Regions from separate parts of the Cupriavidus sp. CuC1 genome, predicted to be linked through region 1. Evidence: predicted binding sites of a transcription regulator. Region 1 holds the regulator's gene; the other holds the start of a gene.
What was found. Region 1 encodes HrcA, which represses chaperone genes, less so after heat shock. Its sites were predicted from a motif close to TTAGCACTCNNNNNNNNNGAGTGCTAA; they were not measured.

Region 1 (7,795 bases):
GGTGGCGTCGGCGTCCCGGCCCCCACCGTCGTTGGCGATGGACGGATCGGTGATGAAGTCATAGCCGGGCACGAGGCGGCCGGCAAGATCCGGGTGCGGCAGGGAACCCGTGTCGAGCACGGCGATCACCAGGCTGCTGCTGCCGCGCGTGCGGTCCCATGCGGGCGGCAGGTTCACGCCACCCACCACTTGGCCGGGGGTGCCCAGGTAGGGCTGGTTGAGCGCGAACTCTGGGTCGTTGGGCGCGGTGTCGTGCAGCCGCAGCCAGCGGTCCGGCACTACTTCCGCGATGCGCGGATCCTGGCGCAGCCGGGCGGCGGTGCCTTCTGGGTCGGCGGCATCGCTGCCGGAAACACTCAGCAGCTGCAGGCTGCCGCCCATCTGGCGCTTGACCGAGAGCGCCACGCCAGTGCTCTGGCGCACGCTCAGCATGCGCTCGGACAGGCCGCTGGCGGCAGCGCTGTCGCTCGCGCCGGCGCTGCTGGCGCTCATGCTGGTGGTTGTGCTTGTGCTGCCGTCGCGCCAGCGCACGATAAAGTTGCCGGTGTAGTGCGGCGCGGGGCGCGCGGCGGGGTCGGGGGCCGCGCTGGCCGCGGCGGGGGCGCCCAGCCAGAGGGCGGCGCCCAGCGCCAGCAGCAGGGCTGCATGGCGCGGTGTGCGCCGCGTTTTGCCGGATCGGAATTGACGCTGTGCCTGCATGTCTACGTTCTCCCGTTGAGCCCGCTTCGGACTGACCGCGGTTACAGCATTCAACCTGCAATCTTCAACCTTCAACGTCCAGGCCATGGATTCCGACGACAGCAATCGGGCAGCCGCCGGATTCAGCTCGCCGGCATGTCGCGGCCGATGGGCTGGGTGCGATTCGGCTTGAGCACGCGGTCAGGCTCGGCCAGCTCGATGCGAGGGGCGCCGCGCAGCGTGGCGACCGCCTGGTCGATCGTGGCATCGGCCGACGCGGAGATCGCGGTGACCAGCCAGACGCCGCCCGACATGGGCCGCTTGACGACGAAGCGGATCGGGCCGGCAATCGACGCCAGCAAGCGATCGGCTTCTTCGGACACGGTGACGGGCGGCGCGGAGAAACGCACCATGATATCGCCTACGGCGCGATCGGCGCTGATGCTGTTGAGCGGCGGCGCCGACGGGCGCTGTTGCGCCTGGCAAGCGGTCAGGGCTAGCAGGGCCAGCAGGCCGCAGGCGGCGGTGATCCGCAGCGGGCGAGCCAGTGAGCGGGAGTGCGGCTGTTTGCCGAGTGACATGGGGAAACTCCTGAATGGTTACTGGCCAGGGCGCGGGCAATCAGCCTGCGCTGCGCCGCGAACGGCGCGCTTCCCGGGCCGTGCCGGTGGTGCCACGCAGGCCTTGCGCGAGCATCTCCTCGGCGTGTTGCACTGTGGTGGCCGTCACGGTGGTCCCACCCAGCATGCGTGCAGTTTCGACCACGCGGCCAGCGGCGTCGAGGGCGCGGATGCGCGAGCGGGTGACCGAGCCATTGCCGTCGGGCTGGCTGGTCTCCTTGCTGACCAGCAGGTGGGCGCCGGCCTGGGCGGCCACCTGGGGCAGGTGGGTCACGCACAGCACCTGGCGAGCGCGGCCGAGTTCCTGCAGGCGGCGGCCCACCACCTCGGCCACCGCGCCGCCGATGCCGGTGTCGACCTCGTCGAAGATCAGGGTCGGGGTGGGCGCGGCCTCGCTGGTAATGACGGAAATCGCCAGGCTGATCCGAGCCAGCTCGCCGCCCGACGCCACTTTGGCCAGAGGGCGCGCGCTGACGCCGGCATGGCCTGCCACCAGGAACTCGACTTGTTCCAGTCCATGGCTTTGCCCTTCGTCGAGCGGGTGCAGCGCCACCGCGAAACTGCCGCCCGCCATGGACAGGCCCTGCATGGCATCCGTCACGGCGGCCGACAGGCTTTCGGCCGCCATCTTGCGGGCGGCGCCGAGGTGCTGGGCGATGGTGAGGTAGGCGGCGCGGGCCGCGGCCTCGCGCGCCATCGCCTTGTTCAGGTCCTGGGCGGACTGGAGATCGTCCAGTTGCTGGCGGCGCGCCATCAGTTCGTCCGGCAACTGCTCCGGCGGCATCCGGTACTTGCGCGCGGTGGTGTGCAGCGCCTGCATGCGCGCCTCCACCACCTGCAAGCGTTCGGGGTCCAGGTCGATCCGGTCGACGTAGCGGTTGAGCGAGTGCGCGGCCTCCTCGACCTGGACCAGCGCGGGGTCCAGCGCCGCCAGGACGTCACCCAACGCGGGGTCGACGTCAGCCATCTGGCGCAGGCGCTGCACCACGCTGTTGAGCCCCGACAGCACCGAGCCATCGGCCTCGGACAGCGCCTCCAGCGCGGCGCGGCTGCCCTCGATCAGCCCGGCGGCGTGCGACAGCCGGTTGTACTCGGCCTGGATGTCTTCCCATTCGCCGGGTTGGGGTGCCAGCTTCTCGAGCTCGCCGACCTGCCATTCGAGCCGCTCGCGTTCCAGCTGCATCTCGCGCGAGCGGTGCTCGACGGTTTCGCGCTGGCGCACGCACGCGCGCCACGAGCGCCAGGCTTCGGCCACCGCGCCGGCCTGCGCGGTGAGCCCGGCATGGGCATCGAGCAGCAGGCGCTGGGCGTCGGGGCGCAGCAGCAACTGATGGGCATGCTGGCCGTGGATATCGACCAGGCGGTCGCCGATGTCGCGCAGCTGGCCCAGCGTGGCGGCGCCGCCGTTGATAAAGGCCTTGCTGCGCCCGCTGGCGTCGACGGTACGGCGCAGCAGCACCGTGCCTTCGTCGCCGGTGAGGTCATGTTCGGCCAGCCACGCGTCGAGCCCGGCCGGGGTGGAGAAGGTGGCGCTGATGCCGGCCCGGGCGGCGCCTTCGCGGACCACGCCGGCGTCGGCGCGCTCACCCAGCACCAGGGCCAGCGCATCGATCAGGATCGATTTGCCGGCGCCGGTCTCGCCGGTGAAGACGGTGAAGCCCGGGGAGAAGTCGAGGTCGAGCGTATCGACGATGACGAAATCGCGGATGGACAGGCTGCGCAGCATCGTGGTCGACTGGTCGGGGCTGGATGATGTCAGGGGGCGGATCTGGGCCGGTTCGGTGCGGACCGGGGCGGATTAGAGCCGGTTGTCTTCGCTCGGGTACTCGTGCCAGTGCAGCTTCTTGCGCAGCGTGGCGTAATAGTTGTAGCCGATCGGGTGCAGCAGGTTGACGGTCTTGGCCGAGCGCCGCACCACGATGCGGTCGCCCGGCAGCAGCGAGGTCAGCGACTGCATGTCGAAGTTCACGCTGGCGTCGCGCGCCGTGGCGACCTCGATCGACACCTCGGCATCGTGCGGCAGGACGATCGGGCGGTTGGACAGCGCATGCGGGGCAATCGGCACCAACACCAGCCCCGACAAGGTAGGGTGCAGGATCGGGCCGCCTGCCGACAGCGCATAGGCGGTCGAGCCGGTCGGCGTGGAGACGATCAGGCCGTCGGAGCGCTGGTTGTACATGAAGTGGCCGTCCACCGACACCGCCAGCTCGACCATGCCGGAAATGCCGGAACGGTTGACCACGACGTCGTTGAAGGCCAGCGCGGAGAAGATCACGCCATCGTCGCGCACCACCTGGGACTCCAGCAGCATGCGGGTCTCGGACTCGTAGCGGCCCGCCAGCATGTCCGGGAGCACCGAGTGCACATCCTCCAACGGGATGTCGGTCATGAAGCCGAGGCGCCCATGGTTCACGCCGATCAGCGGCACCGGGTAGCCGGCCAGCTGGCGCGCCAGGCCCAGCAGGGTGCCGTCGCCGCCGAGCACCACCGCCACATCGGCATGCTTGCCGATTTCGTTGGGCGCCAGCGCCGGATAGTCGGTCAGCCCGGTGGCCAGGGCGGTTTCGCGCTCGAACACCACATCCTGGCCGTTCCTGAGGATACAGGCGGCCAGCTCTTCCAGCGGGCCCTCGATGCCGGCAGTGGCGTACCTGCCGATCAGGGCGACGGTGCGAAATGGGGCGCGCGCGGCGCCGGGCTTGGGGAGCGAAGACATGCCGGGATTAGACCATACCGCCGTGACCATTGTCAGCAGGAGGGCGCTCGCCGCCGGGCCGGATCGCGGATGAGCCGCCCGAATGGTGAAAACTTGCGTAAAATCAGGAACATCATGGATGAACGTGCGAAAACGCTTCTCAAAACCCTCATCGAGCGCTACATCGCCGAGGGGCTGCCCGTGGGCTCTCGAACCTTGTCGAAGTACTCGGGGCTCGACCTGTCTCCGGCGACCATCCGCAATGTGATGTCCGACCTGGAGGAAATGGGGTTCATTACCAGCCCGCATACCTCGGCCGGGCGTATCCCCACGCCGCGTGGCTATCGGCTGTTCGTCGATACCATGCTGACCGCCCAGCCGCTGGACGGCGCGCTCAACCTGGCCGAGCTGACCGGCAAGATCCGGGGCCAGCTGCAGGGCCAGCAGCTTGGGCCGCAACGGATGATCACCTCGGCGGCGCACACCTTGTCCAACCTGTCGCAATTCGCCGGCGTGGTGATGACGCCACGGCGCGCCCAGGCGTTCCGCCAGGTCGAATTCATGCGGCTGTCGGACAAGCGCATCCTGCTGATCATCGTCACCCCCGAGGGCGACGTGCAGAACCGCATCATCCAGACCGAGCTGCCGTACACCCCGTCCCAGCTGGTCGAAGCCGCCAATTTCATCAACTCGCACTTTGCCGGCATGAGTTTCGACAACGTGCGCAACCACCTGCGCGGCGAGCTGCAGGCGCTGCGCATGGATATGTCGCAGCTGATGCAGGCGGCGGTGGAGGCGGGCAGCAGCGCCATGGCCGAGGGGGACGACGATCACGTCTTCATTTCGGGCGAGCGCAAGCTGCTGGAGGTGGAGGACCTGTCCTCCAGCATGGAAAAGCTGCGCCGCCTGTTCGACGTGTTCGAGCACAAGACCGGCCTGCTCAAGCTGCTCGATGTCTCCAGCCACGCCCAGGGCGTGCAGATCTTCATCGGCGGCGAGAGCAAGCTGGTGCCGCTGGAAGACATGGCGGTCATTACCGCGCCCTACGAAGTCGACGGCCAGATCGTCGGCACGCTCGGGGTGATCGGGCCGACCCGCATGGCCTACGAACGGGTCATTCCGATCGTCGACATCACCGCGCGCCTGTTGTCCAGCGCGCTCAGCCAGAACTAGTGTTGGCCTGGCCCGGTCTCACAGACTGCCTGTTCCCCAGATCCTGTAAGCTCGGCGAGCCCTGGCTGGCGCGCGCCTTGTGCCCGCGCCGCCCCGCCACACCGGAAATTACATGACGTTTACTCCCGAACCGGCCTACCAGCATGGCCAGGCGCCGCGCACGGCCATCCTGTTGATCAACCTTGGCACGCCGGATGCGCCAACGCCGAAGGCGGTCGGAAGCTACCTCAAGCAGTTCCTGTCCGACCCGCGTGTGGTGGAGATCCCGCGCGCAGCCTGGCTGCCGCTGCTGTACGGCATCATCGTGCCGCTGCGCTCGCGCGCCTCGGCGATAAAGTACAAGTCGATCTGGCTGCGCGAGGCCCATATGACGGGTTCCCCGCTGCTGGTGCACACCGAGCGCCAGGCACACGCCCTGCAGCTGCTGCTGAACCAGCAAGGCCATGAGGTGACCGTGGCGTGCGCCATGCGCTACGGCAATCCGTCGATCGGCTCGGTGCTGGAAGCGTTGCGCCGCCAGGGGACAGAGCGCATCCTGCTGCTGCCGCTGTACCCGCAGTACTCCGGCACCACCACGGCGACGGGCTTCGACGAGGTGTTCCGGGTACTCAAGCAGTGGCGAAACCAGCCGGAGCTGCGGCTGGTCAAGCATTTCCACGACCATCCGGCGTACATTGCCGCCTTGCACCAGCAGGTGGGGGCATACTGGGCGCAGCATGGCACGCCGGATTTCGCGCGGGGCGACAAGCTGATCCTGTCGTTCCACGGCGTGCCGCGCCGCACGCTGGAACTCGGCGATCCCTATCATTGCGAGTGCCTCAAGACCGGGCGCCTGCTGGGCGAGGCACTGGGCCTGCAGCCTGGGCAGTACCAGGTCACTTTCCAGTCGCGCTTTGGCAAGGCGGAGTGGCTGCAGCCCTATACCGCGCCCACCTTGCAGGAACTTGGCAAGGTCGGCACCGGGCGGGTCGACGTGTTTTGTCCGGGCTTTCCGGCCGATTGCCTTGAGACACTGGAGGAGATCGCGATGGAAGGGCGCTCCGAGTTCCAAGTGGCAGGCGGCAAGGTGTTCCACTACATTCCTTGCCTCAACGATTCGGAAAGCTGGATTGCCGGGCTGGCGGAGATCGGCTTGCAGCACTTGCAGGGCTGGCCGCTGCGGCTGCCGCATCCGCATGAGCTGGAGGCCCGCCGCACGCAAGCGCAGACGCGCGGCGCCGCGGCATGAGCGTGGCGCTGCTCAACGCATGGAGGTGACGACATGAGTGTATCTTTCGAGGCCGATGCCCGCCTGCGCATCGATAAATGGCTATGGTGCGCGCGCTTCTTCAAGACCCGCTCGCTGGCCGCCGAGGCGGTGGAGCGTGGCAAGGTGCAGGTCAACGGCCAGGCGTGCAAGAATTCGCGCGAGGTGAAGCCGGGCGACACCGTCGTCCTGGAGGCGCACCAGCAACGCTGGGAAATCGTGGTGAAAGGGATTGCGGGGCTGCGCGGCCCGGCTGCGGTAGCCCAGACGCTCTATGCGGAAACCGAGGCCAGCGAGGCGCGCCGGCGGCAGGATGCCGAGAATCGGCGCCTTAACGTGGAGCCTGCATCGAAGCTGCAGGGGCGCCCGACCAAGCGTGACCGTCGGCAGATCGACGGGGTCAGAGGGTGAGGCGGACGGCCGCACGTGCAGTCGCCCGCAATCACCCGGCTGGGTCAGCGAACGTAGGGAACGATGTAATGCTTGAATACAGCCTTGCCGCTGCCGTATTCGGTGTCTCGTGGCGTGAAGGCGCCGGAGAGGCAGATGAAGGCTGTCATCACCGATAATGCGGCGAGAAGGAAGACCGTCAGAACAGGCAGCTTATGCATGGCTAACCTTTCGAGAGTGGCCCCACTTGAGTTGCATCTTCGACCCCGTTATTTTTGTCATTTTTATACGGTTTCATCTTAGGGTGTGCGCTGTTGCAAAGCAATATGACCCCTATTTCCGCGCACCCCCATTTGTAACCTTGTGTTTCAGTGCACCGTCGCTGTGCGCTCTTGAAAATTGAGGGCCTGCCACCAACTGCAGGCTACATTTGCCGATTGACCACCCGGCGGCCTGCGCCAGGCAGGCCGCGTCTTTGTTTTGATACGGATCGACATGGAAGAACAGAAGCAGACGCCATCCACCACGCCGCCGCTCACGCCAGCCAGCGAGGAGCTGAACACCGCCCCGGCCGGCCAGGCCGAGAACGCCGCCGCGGCGGACGTGGCGGCCCAGTTGGCCGCGCTTGAAGCCAAGGCCAAGGAGAACTACGACATGTTCCTGCGGGCTACCGCGGAGGGCGAGAACATCCGCCGCCGCGCCCAGGAGGACGTCGCCAAGGCCCATAAATTCGCCATTGAGACCTTTGCCGACTACCTGCTGCCCGTGATGGACAGCCTGCAGGCGGCGCTGGCCGACGGGTCGGGCGATATCGCCAAGCTGCGCGAAGGGGTCGAACTGACCGCCCGCCAGCTCGTCAGCGCTTTCGAGAAGGGCAAGATCGTCGAGCTGAACCCGGTTGGCGAGAAGTTCGATCCGCACCGTCACCAGGCCATTTCGATGGTGCCGGCGCCGCAGGAGCCGAACACCGTGGTCACGGTGCTGCAGCGCGGC
Region 2 (7,795 bases), on a different contig from region 1:
CGCAGCAGCGCTACGTGGCCGTACTGACGAAGATCCACGACAGCTCGCTGGGGGTGTACGACATGTCGAACGCGACGGTCACCACCTGGGTCAACGGCACCAGCCAGGCCAGCGGCGGCAGCATGTTCGGCGCCGCCGGCGACCTTGTGGTGATCCAGGTCAATTGCTCCTGGCCCTTGCTCACGCCGATGGTCGCGGCCTTCTTCACGTCCACTGGCGGCAAGTACAACTTCAGCGTCGCCGCCACCATGCGCAACGAGGCCTTCTGATGAAACGCACCCGTCCACTGCGCCGCAGGCAGGCAGCGCGCGGCATCGCCGCGATCGAGTTCGGCATCCTGCTGCCCATCTTCATCTTCCTGACGCTGCCCGTGATCGATTTCGCGCGGGCCATCCAGGCCAACCTGATCCTGGTCAACCTGACCCGCGAAGGCGCCAACCTGGCCTCGCGCAGCGCGGCCTATACGCCGCAGGAGATCATGGTGGCGCTGGCGCAAACCACGCCGCCGCTGAAGATGAGCCAGCGCGGCATGATCTACATCACCAAGGTCATGGGCGACGCCGAGAACTGCGCCGGCGGCAACTGCACGGTGCGCAACATCGTGCTTGAACAGTACCGCTGGACGGGCGGCTGGTCGCTAAGCGGCTCCGTGCCGGGCAGCCTGGTGTGGAACTGCGGCAGCGGCAGCGGCTCATGGGCGAGCGACGGCAGTTGCGCCGGCCTGCCTTCCGGCGGCACCTCGTCGCCCACCGCGAACGCCATGACGGGCTTGCTGAGCGATGGCCAGATCGTCTACGTCGTCGAGTCTTACTACAACTTCGACATGTACTTCAAGGGCCTGACGATGGGCGTGCTGAAAATGCCGAACATCGGGCCCAACCTGTACTCGGTCACCTCGTTCTGAAACAAGGAACGCCAAGGAGCAGCCATGAAACTGCAACACGCTGATAAGCAACGGGGGCAGATCACCATCATCGCGGGCCTGCTGATGATCGGGCTGCTGGGCGTCGTCGGGCTGGCCGTGGATGCCGGCATGGCCTATGTGACCAAGGCCAAGCTGAATGCCGCCGTGGACTCCGCCGCGGTCGCCGCGGCCAAGGCGGTCACCAACGGCACCACACAGGCCGACCAGGCGGCAAATGCCCGCCAGGCCGCCAGCAGCTTCTTCTACGCCAACTATCCCACGGGCTACCTGCGCGCCACGCCCTCGCTGAATCCGGTGACAGTAAACTTCGATACGCCCACGCTGGGGGCGATCACCATCGGCGTCTCCGCCACGGCGACGATGCCGCTTTCGCTGATGAAGATCCTCGGCTTCAACAATATCGCCGTGGCCGCGACATCGCAGTCCATCCGCAAGGACCTTGACCTGATCTTCATCATTGATTCATCGGGTTCGATGGGTCCCGTATGGAGCACGGTCAGGGCGAACGCCAACAGCTTCCTCGAACAGTTCAGCCCCACGGAGGACCGCGTGGGCCTGGTGCATTTTTCAACCGGGGCTGTTTCGGATATCAACATCAACACGACGCAGCGCGGGTTCAACCGCACGGTCATGGAGAACACGATCACCAACCTCTCCAACGGCGGCAACACCAACTATGCGGAGGCGCTGTGGCAGGCCCGCTCGCAGCTCAACAGCATCGCGACCAGCAACCGGTCGAGCCTGCGCGTGGTGGTGCTTTTCTCAGACGGCGAGCCAAATACGCTGGCCGCCAGCTACCGCATGGACACCAGCACGAGCACCACCACCACCGTCACCACGACCACCTGCAACAGCAAGGGCAAGGCCTGCAAGAGCAGCAGCACGAGCAACACCACCAGCAGCACGGTCAACGGCATCACGTTCTGCGCGGGCAGCGCCACGACCAGCTCGCCCAGCTCCAGCGTTGGCGGCTTCTACCAGATCAACCAGCAAAACACCAAGATGACCGGCGCCTGCGCGAATCTCAGCTCGAGCTCGACGCAGACCAGCGGCAGCTCGGGGGACGGCAAGACGCCCGGCATCTTCACCTCCACCTCCACCACCACCACGGTCACGCCGACCCAGATGCCTGCGTACTACAACGCCCACAACGCGGCCGACCACGAGTTCCCGATCACGCCCACTTCGGTGCCCTACGTCGTCGGCTCCACCTTCAACGCCCAGAACATCTTCAACGCCTCGACCAACGTGCCGGTGGAGATGGCCACCTACCTGCGCAGCAACGGCGTGTACATCTTCACCCTGGGACTGGACGGCAACGGCGGCTTCAACGCCGACCTGCTCAAGAACCTGGCCAACACGCCGGATGCGCCTCTGTACAACAGCGCCCAGCCGTCCGGCGTCTATTGCTACGCCGCCAACATCAGCGGCCTCAAACCGTGTTTTTCCAAGCTGGCTTCGGAGATCCTGCGCATTTCCAAGTGAGCGGGACACGGGACACGGGCCACGGGCCACGGGCCACGGGTGGCGACGGTGCGGCAGGCAAACGGGTAAAGCGCAGGCTGGTATGAACGCGTTGCAATAACGATCCAGAAGTAGTGCCTTTTCAGGGGGAAATCATGTACGACAGCAACTCCGCTGAGTTCGCCGGGACGCCCCCGCCCATGGCACTGCGGCCCCGCGAGATCGCGGTTGAGATGGGCCTGCGCATCGCCACCGCCCTGCTCCTCGGCCTGTTCGCCTACGCGGCTATCACGCACTGGCTCGCCGAGCCGACGCGCATCACGCTGCTGCTGATCGTCGTGACGGAATGCCTGACGGTCGGGCTGTCACTGATCGTACGGGTGCCGGCGCGGCGCGACTGGAGCTTCGTCGCCGTCCTCTGCTCACTCGGGGGCACCTACTACTTCATGGCCATCCAGCTTGCGCCCGGCACGCGCATCGTGCCGGAGGCGATCGGCGCCGGGCTGCAGATCGCCGGGCTGGCCTGGCAGATCTTCGCCAAGGCCTCGCTGCGCTATTCGTTCGGCATCCTGCCGGCCAACCGCGGAATCGTGTCGGGTGGCGCCTACCGGCTCGTTCGTCATCCGATCTACCTGGGCTACCTCGCCACCGACATCGGCTTCCTGCTGGCCAACTTCGGGCTGCAGAACGTGCTGGTGTTCGCCGGGCAGTTTGTCCTGCAGGGGATCCGCATCGCCCGCGAGGAAGCGCTGCTGTCGGAGGATCCCGAGTACCGGGCCTATCGGAGCAAGGTTCACTACCGCGTTTTACCGGGCGTCTTCTGAGGGCCACGCCGGCCTTGACCGGGCCGGCGCTTTTCTGAAGAATCCATGCACGTGCGCGCCCGCGCAAGCGTACACCCGCATGGAGCCAGCATGAGAATCCGCATCCTCAGCGATCTGCACCTCGAACACGACGCACCGGAGTCAGTCCCCGCCTGCCCCGCCGACCTGGTGGTGCTGGCCGGCGATATCGCCAACGGCCGCGCCGGCGTCGACTGGGCCGCGCGCACCTTTTCGGGGCCGGTAGTCTATGTGCCGGGCAATCACGAGTACTACGAGGGCGCCTTCGAAACGGTCGACGCCGCCATGGCACAAGCCTCCCAGGCGGCGCCGCACGTGCGGGTGCTCAATGATGCCGTTGCCTATTTCGATGATCTTGCGGGCGAGCCGGTGCGCGTGATCGGCACCACCTGGTGGACTGACTACGCGTTGTTCGGCGCCGGCCGGCGCGAGGAGTCGATGCTGGCCTGCGCGGGCGTGATGGTCGACCACCGCCTGATCGAGGTGGCCGATGGCAACGGCCAGCACCGCCGCTTCACCGTGGCCGATGCCCTGGCGCGGCACCAGGCTGCCAGCGCCTGGCTCGCGGCGCAGCTCGCCACGCCCTTTGCCGGCAAGACGGTGGTGGTCACCCACCATGCGCCGGATCTGGGCAGCCTCGACCCGCGCTTCTCCCACGACCTGGTCTCCGCCGGCTTTATCTCGCGCCGCCCGGACCTGGTCGCGCAGGCCGACCTGTGGGTGCATGGCCATACGCATACGGGCTTCGACTACCGCCTCGACGATGCGCGCGTGGTGTGCAACCCGCGCGGCTATATCCGCCGCAAGACCGGCGAGCTGGAGAACCCGGCCTTCGACTGGTGCTATACGGTGGAGATCTGAGGCTTTCCGGCGACGGCGCGCAGCTCGCCCATATCGCCCCGCATACCGTCGCCCCACAAACAAAAACCCCCGCCGGCTCGCGCCAGCGGGGGTTTTTGCTACTACGGGTACAGCAGGCTGCCGTTTGGCGGGCCGGCAGATTTACATCATGCCGTCCATGCCGCCCATGCCGCCCATGCCGCCCGGCATTGCCGGAGCCGATTCATCCTTCGGCGTTTCAGCAACTGCGCAGTCGGTGGTCAGCATCAGCGAAGCGACCGAAGCAGCGTTCTGCAGCGCGGTGCGGGTCACCTTGGTCGGGTCCAGCACGCCCATTTCCACCAGGTCACCGTACTCGCCGGTGGCGGCGTTATAGCCGTAGTTGCCCTTGCCATCGATGACCTTGGCCACGACGACCGAAGCTTCTTCGCCAGCGTTCAGCACGATCTGGCGCAGCGGCTCTTCCATGGCGCGCAGCACGATCTTGATGCCCGCGTTCTGGTCAGCGTTGTCGCCGGTCAGGCCAGCGATGGCAGCGCGAGCGCGCAGCAGTGCCACACCGCCGCCGGGGACAATGCCTTCTTCCACGGCTGCACGGGTTGCGTGCAGTGCATCTTCCACGCGTGCCTTCTTTTCCTTCATTTCGACTTCGGTGGCGGCTCCAACCTTGATCACTGCAACGCCGCCGGCCAGCTTGGCCACGCGTTCTTGCAGCTTTTCACGGTCGTAGTCCGAGGTCGCTTCTTCGATCTGGGCACGGATCTGCTTCACGCGTGCTTCGATCGAGCCCGCGTCGCCGGCGCCGTCGATGATGATGGTGTTTTCCTTGCCGATTTCGATGCGCTTGGCTTGACCCAGTTCTTGCAGGGTTGCCTTTTCCAGCGTCAGGCCGATTTCTTCAGCGATCACTGCACCGCCGGTCAGGATGGCGATGTCTTCCAGCATGGCCTTGCGGCGGTCGCCGAAGCCCGGAGCCTTGACAGCAGCGGTCTTCAGGATGCCACGGATGTTGTTCACCACCAGGGTCGCCAGGGCTTCGCCCTCGACGTCTTCAGCGATGATCAGCAGCGGGCGGCCCGACTTGGCCACTTGTTCCAGCACCGGCAGCAGGTCGCGGATGTTCGAGATCTTCTTGTCGAACAGCAGGACGAACGGGTTTTCCAGGGCAACAACCTGCTTTTCCGGGTTGTTGATGAAGTACGGCGACAGGTAGCCGCGGTCGAACTGCATGCCTTCCACGACTTCCAGCTCGTCGGCCAGCGACTTGCCGTCTTCCACGGTGATCACGCCTTCCTTGCCGACCTTGTCCATCGCTTCAGCGATCAGCTTGCCGATCACTTCGTCGCTGTTGGCGGAGATCGAGCCAACCTGGGCGATTTCCTTGCTGGTGGTGGTGGTCTTGGTCAGCTTCTTCAGCTCTTCAACCGCGTTCACCACAGCCTTGTCGATGCCGCGCTTCAGGTCCATCGGGTTCATGCCGGCGGCAACGTACTTCATGCCTTCGCGCACGATCGACTGGGCCAGCACGGTTGCGGTGGTGGTACCGTCACCGGCGTTGTCGCTGGTCTTGGAAGCCACTTCCTTGACCATTTGCGCGCCCATGTTCTGCAGCTTGTCCTTCAGCTCGATTTCCTTGGCCACGGACACACCGTCCTTGGTCACGGTCGGGCCGCCGAAGCTGCGCTCCAGCACCACGTTGCGACCCTTCGGGCCCAGGGTAACCTTGACTGCGTTGGCGAGAATGTTCACGCCTTCGACCATCTTGGCACGGGCGGCGTCGCCGAATACTACGTCTTTAGCTGCCATGTTCTGAATCTCCTAAATCTGTACGAAAGGGGGTGCGTGGATTACTTGTTCACCACGGCCATGATGTCTTCTTCGCGCATGACCAGCAGTTCCAGGCCATCCACCTTCACGGCCTGGCCGGCATACTTGCCGAACAGCACGCGGTCACCCACCTTGACGTCGAGCGCAATCGAAGCACCCTTGTCATCCTTCTTGCCGGGGCCCACGGCGAGCACTTCACCTTGATCAGGCTTTTCGGCAGCGTTGTCGGGAATCACGATGCCGGAAGCGGTCTTGGTTTCATTGTCCAGACGCTTCACGATCACGCGGTCGTGCAAAGGACGCAGATTCATACGGACTCCTTGGTACAAAAAGTGATTTTAGGTTCACAAAAATTGACCGCCAGCACTGACGGCCAGCAGAATTAGTACGCTGGAAGAGGTCTGTTAGCACTCATGCCCAGCGAGTGCTAATTATAGGGACGGGGGGTGGCGTTTTCAAGTCGACGACTTGATACGTGTTTACCCTGGAATTGTGAAAATCGTTGTGGGGACTGGCCGCGCGGCAGAATCTTTATTCGCGGCCCAACGAATTCCGTCGAGATAAAAGTTACTTATAGACCACTCTTACAACACCTCCCGGGTCCCATACAAGTACCTGAACAAGCTGCGCACCAGGATCTTCCTGCCGGTGCCAGACGAGATCCGGACCGGGTTCGGCATCCCCGCGCCTGAGGGCGCGGCCGAGCAGGAAGCGGGGATCGAGCTGATCTGGAGCCTGCAGCATCTTCTACCTGGGCGTGCGCAAATGGAGAGAAACACTCCATTCAAAACTGCATGGCAAGAGTACAGAAGCGTTGATTTACGAACACGCCGGCATGGCCAAGAATGGCCACACCAACCCACCGCCACTCCATCGCCAATCCATCGCCAACTATCCGGAGCGCATCATGCCCCAAGCCACCATGCAGGCCCTCGTCGTCGAATCCGCGGGCGCGCCGTTCACGGCCGCCCGGCTTCCCAAGCCAGACGCCGGCCCCGGCCAGGTGCTGGTGCGCATCCTGGCCAGCGGCGTCAACCCGCTCGACACCAAGATCCGCGCCGGCCACGCGGAGCACGCCCGCCACCCATTTCCCGCCGTGCTGGGCCTGGACCTGGCCGGCGTGGTCGAAGCCGTGGGCGCGGGCGTAACGGCCTTCGCGCCCGGCGACGAGGTCTATGGCATGACAGGAGGCGTCGGCGGCCTGCAAGGCTCGCTCGCCCAGTACGCGGCGGTCGACGCCGAGCTGCTCGCGCACAAGCCCGCCGCGCTGTCGATGCGCGAAGCCGCCGCGTTGCCGCTGGTATTCATCACCGCGTGGGAAGGCCTGGTCGACCGGGCCCGCGTGCAGCCTGGCCAGAAGGTGCTGGTGCATGGCGGCGCGGGCGGCGTGGGGCATATCGCGGTACAGATCGCCCGCGCGCTCGGGGCGCAGGTCTACGCCACGGGCTCGGCCGCGCAGAAGGCAATCATCGAGGGCTACGGCGCCACCGCCATCGACCACGCCACGACATCGGTCGCGCAGTATGTCGACCAATACACGGCGGGCGCGGGCTTCGACGTGGTCTACGATACGGTGGGCGGCGCGGTGCTGGACAGCTCGTTCCTCGCCGCGCGCACCTATGGCGGCCATGTGGTGAGCTGCCTTGGCTGGGGCACGCATGCGCTGGCGCCGCTGTCGTTTCGTGCGGCCACGTACTCCGGCGTGTTCACGTTGATGCCCATGCTCACCGGCAAGGGCCGTGCGCACCACGGCGAGATCCTGCGCGAAGCAGCGCGGCTGGCCGACGCGGGCAAGCTCTCCGTGCGGCTCGACCCGCGGCACTTCCAGCTCGAAGACGCCATCGAGGCGCATCGCGCGATCGAGACCGGCACGGCCAAGGGCAAACTGGTGGTGGAT

Region 2: the regulator HrcA is predicted to act here: its motif matches at 6,303-6,329, upstream of groES (co-chaperone GroES).

The regions. Positions count from the first base shown of each region.
Region 1 is NZ_JBIUHC010000058.1:32,379-40,173, reverse strand. Features, by position in the region: gene ACGLHR_RS24040 (S8 family peptidase) at 1-699, opposite strand, end outside; gene ACGLHR_RS24035 (hypothetical protein) at 822-1,259, opposite strand; gene recN (DNA repair protein RecN) at 1,300-3,024, opposite strand; gene ACGLHR_RS24025 (NAD kinase) at 3,097-4,014, opposite strand; gene hrcA (heat-inducible transcriptional repressor HrcA) at 4,129-5,166, shown strand; gene hemH (ferrochelatase) at 5,279-6,394, shown strand; gene ACGLHR_RS24010 (RNA-binding S4 domain-containing protein) at 6,428-6,823, shown strand; gene ACGLHR_RS24005 (hypothetical protein) at 6,868-7,023, opposite strand; gene grpE (nucleotide exchange factor GrpE) at 7,298-7,795, shown strand, end outside.
Region 2 is NZ_JBIUHC010000008.1:188-7,982, reverse strand. Features, by position in the region: gene ACGLHR_RS05100 (TadE/TadG family type IV pilus assembly protein) at 1-269, shown strand, start outside; gene ACGLHR_RS05095 (TadE family protein) at 269-904, shown strand; gene ACGLHR_RS05090 (vWA domain-containing protein) at 929-2,410, shown strand; gene ACGLHR_RS05085 (methyltransferase family protein) at 2,545-3,213, shown strand; gene ACGLHR_RS05080 (metallophosphoesterase) at 3,304-4,092, shown strand; gene groL (chaperonin GroEL) at 4,234-5,877, opposite strand; gene groES (co-chaperone GroES) at 5,919-6,209, opposite strand; gene ACGLHR_RS05065 (zinc-dependent alcohol dehydrogenase family protein) at 6,806-7,795, shown strand, end outside.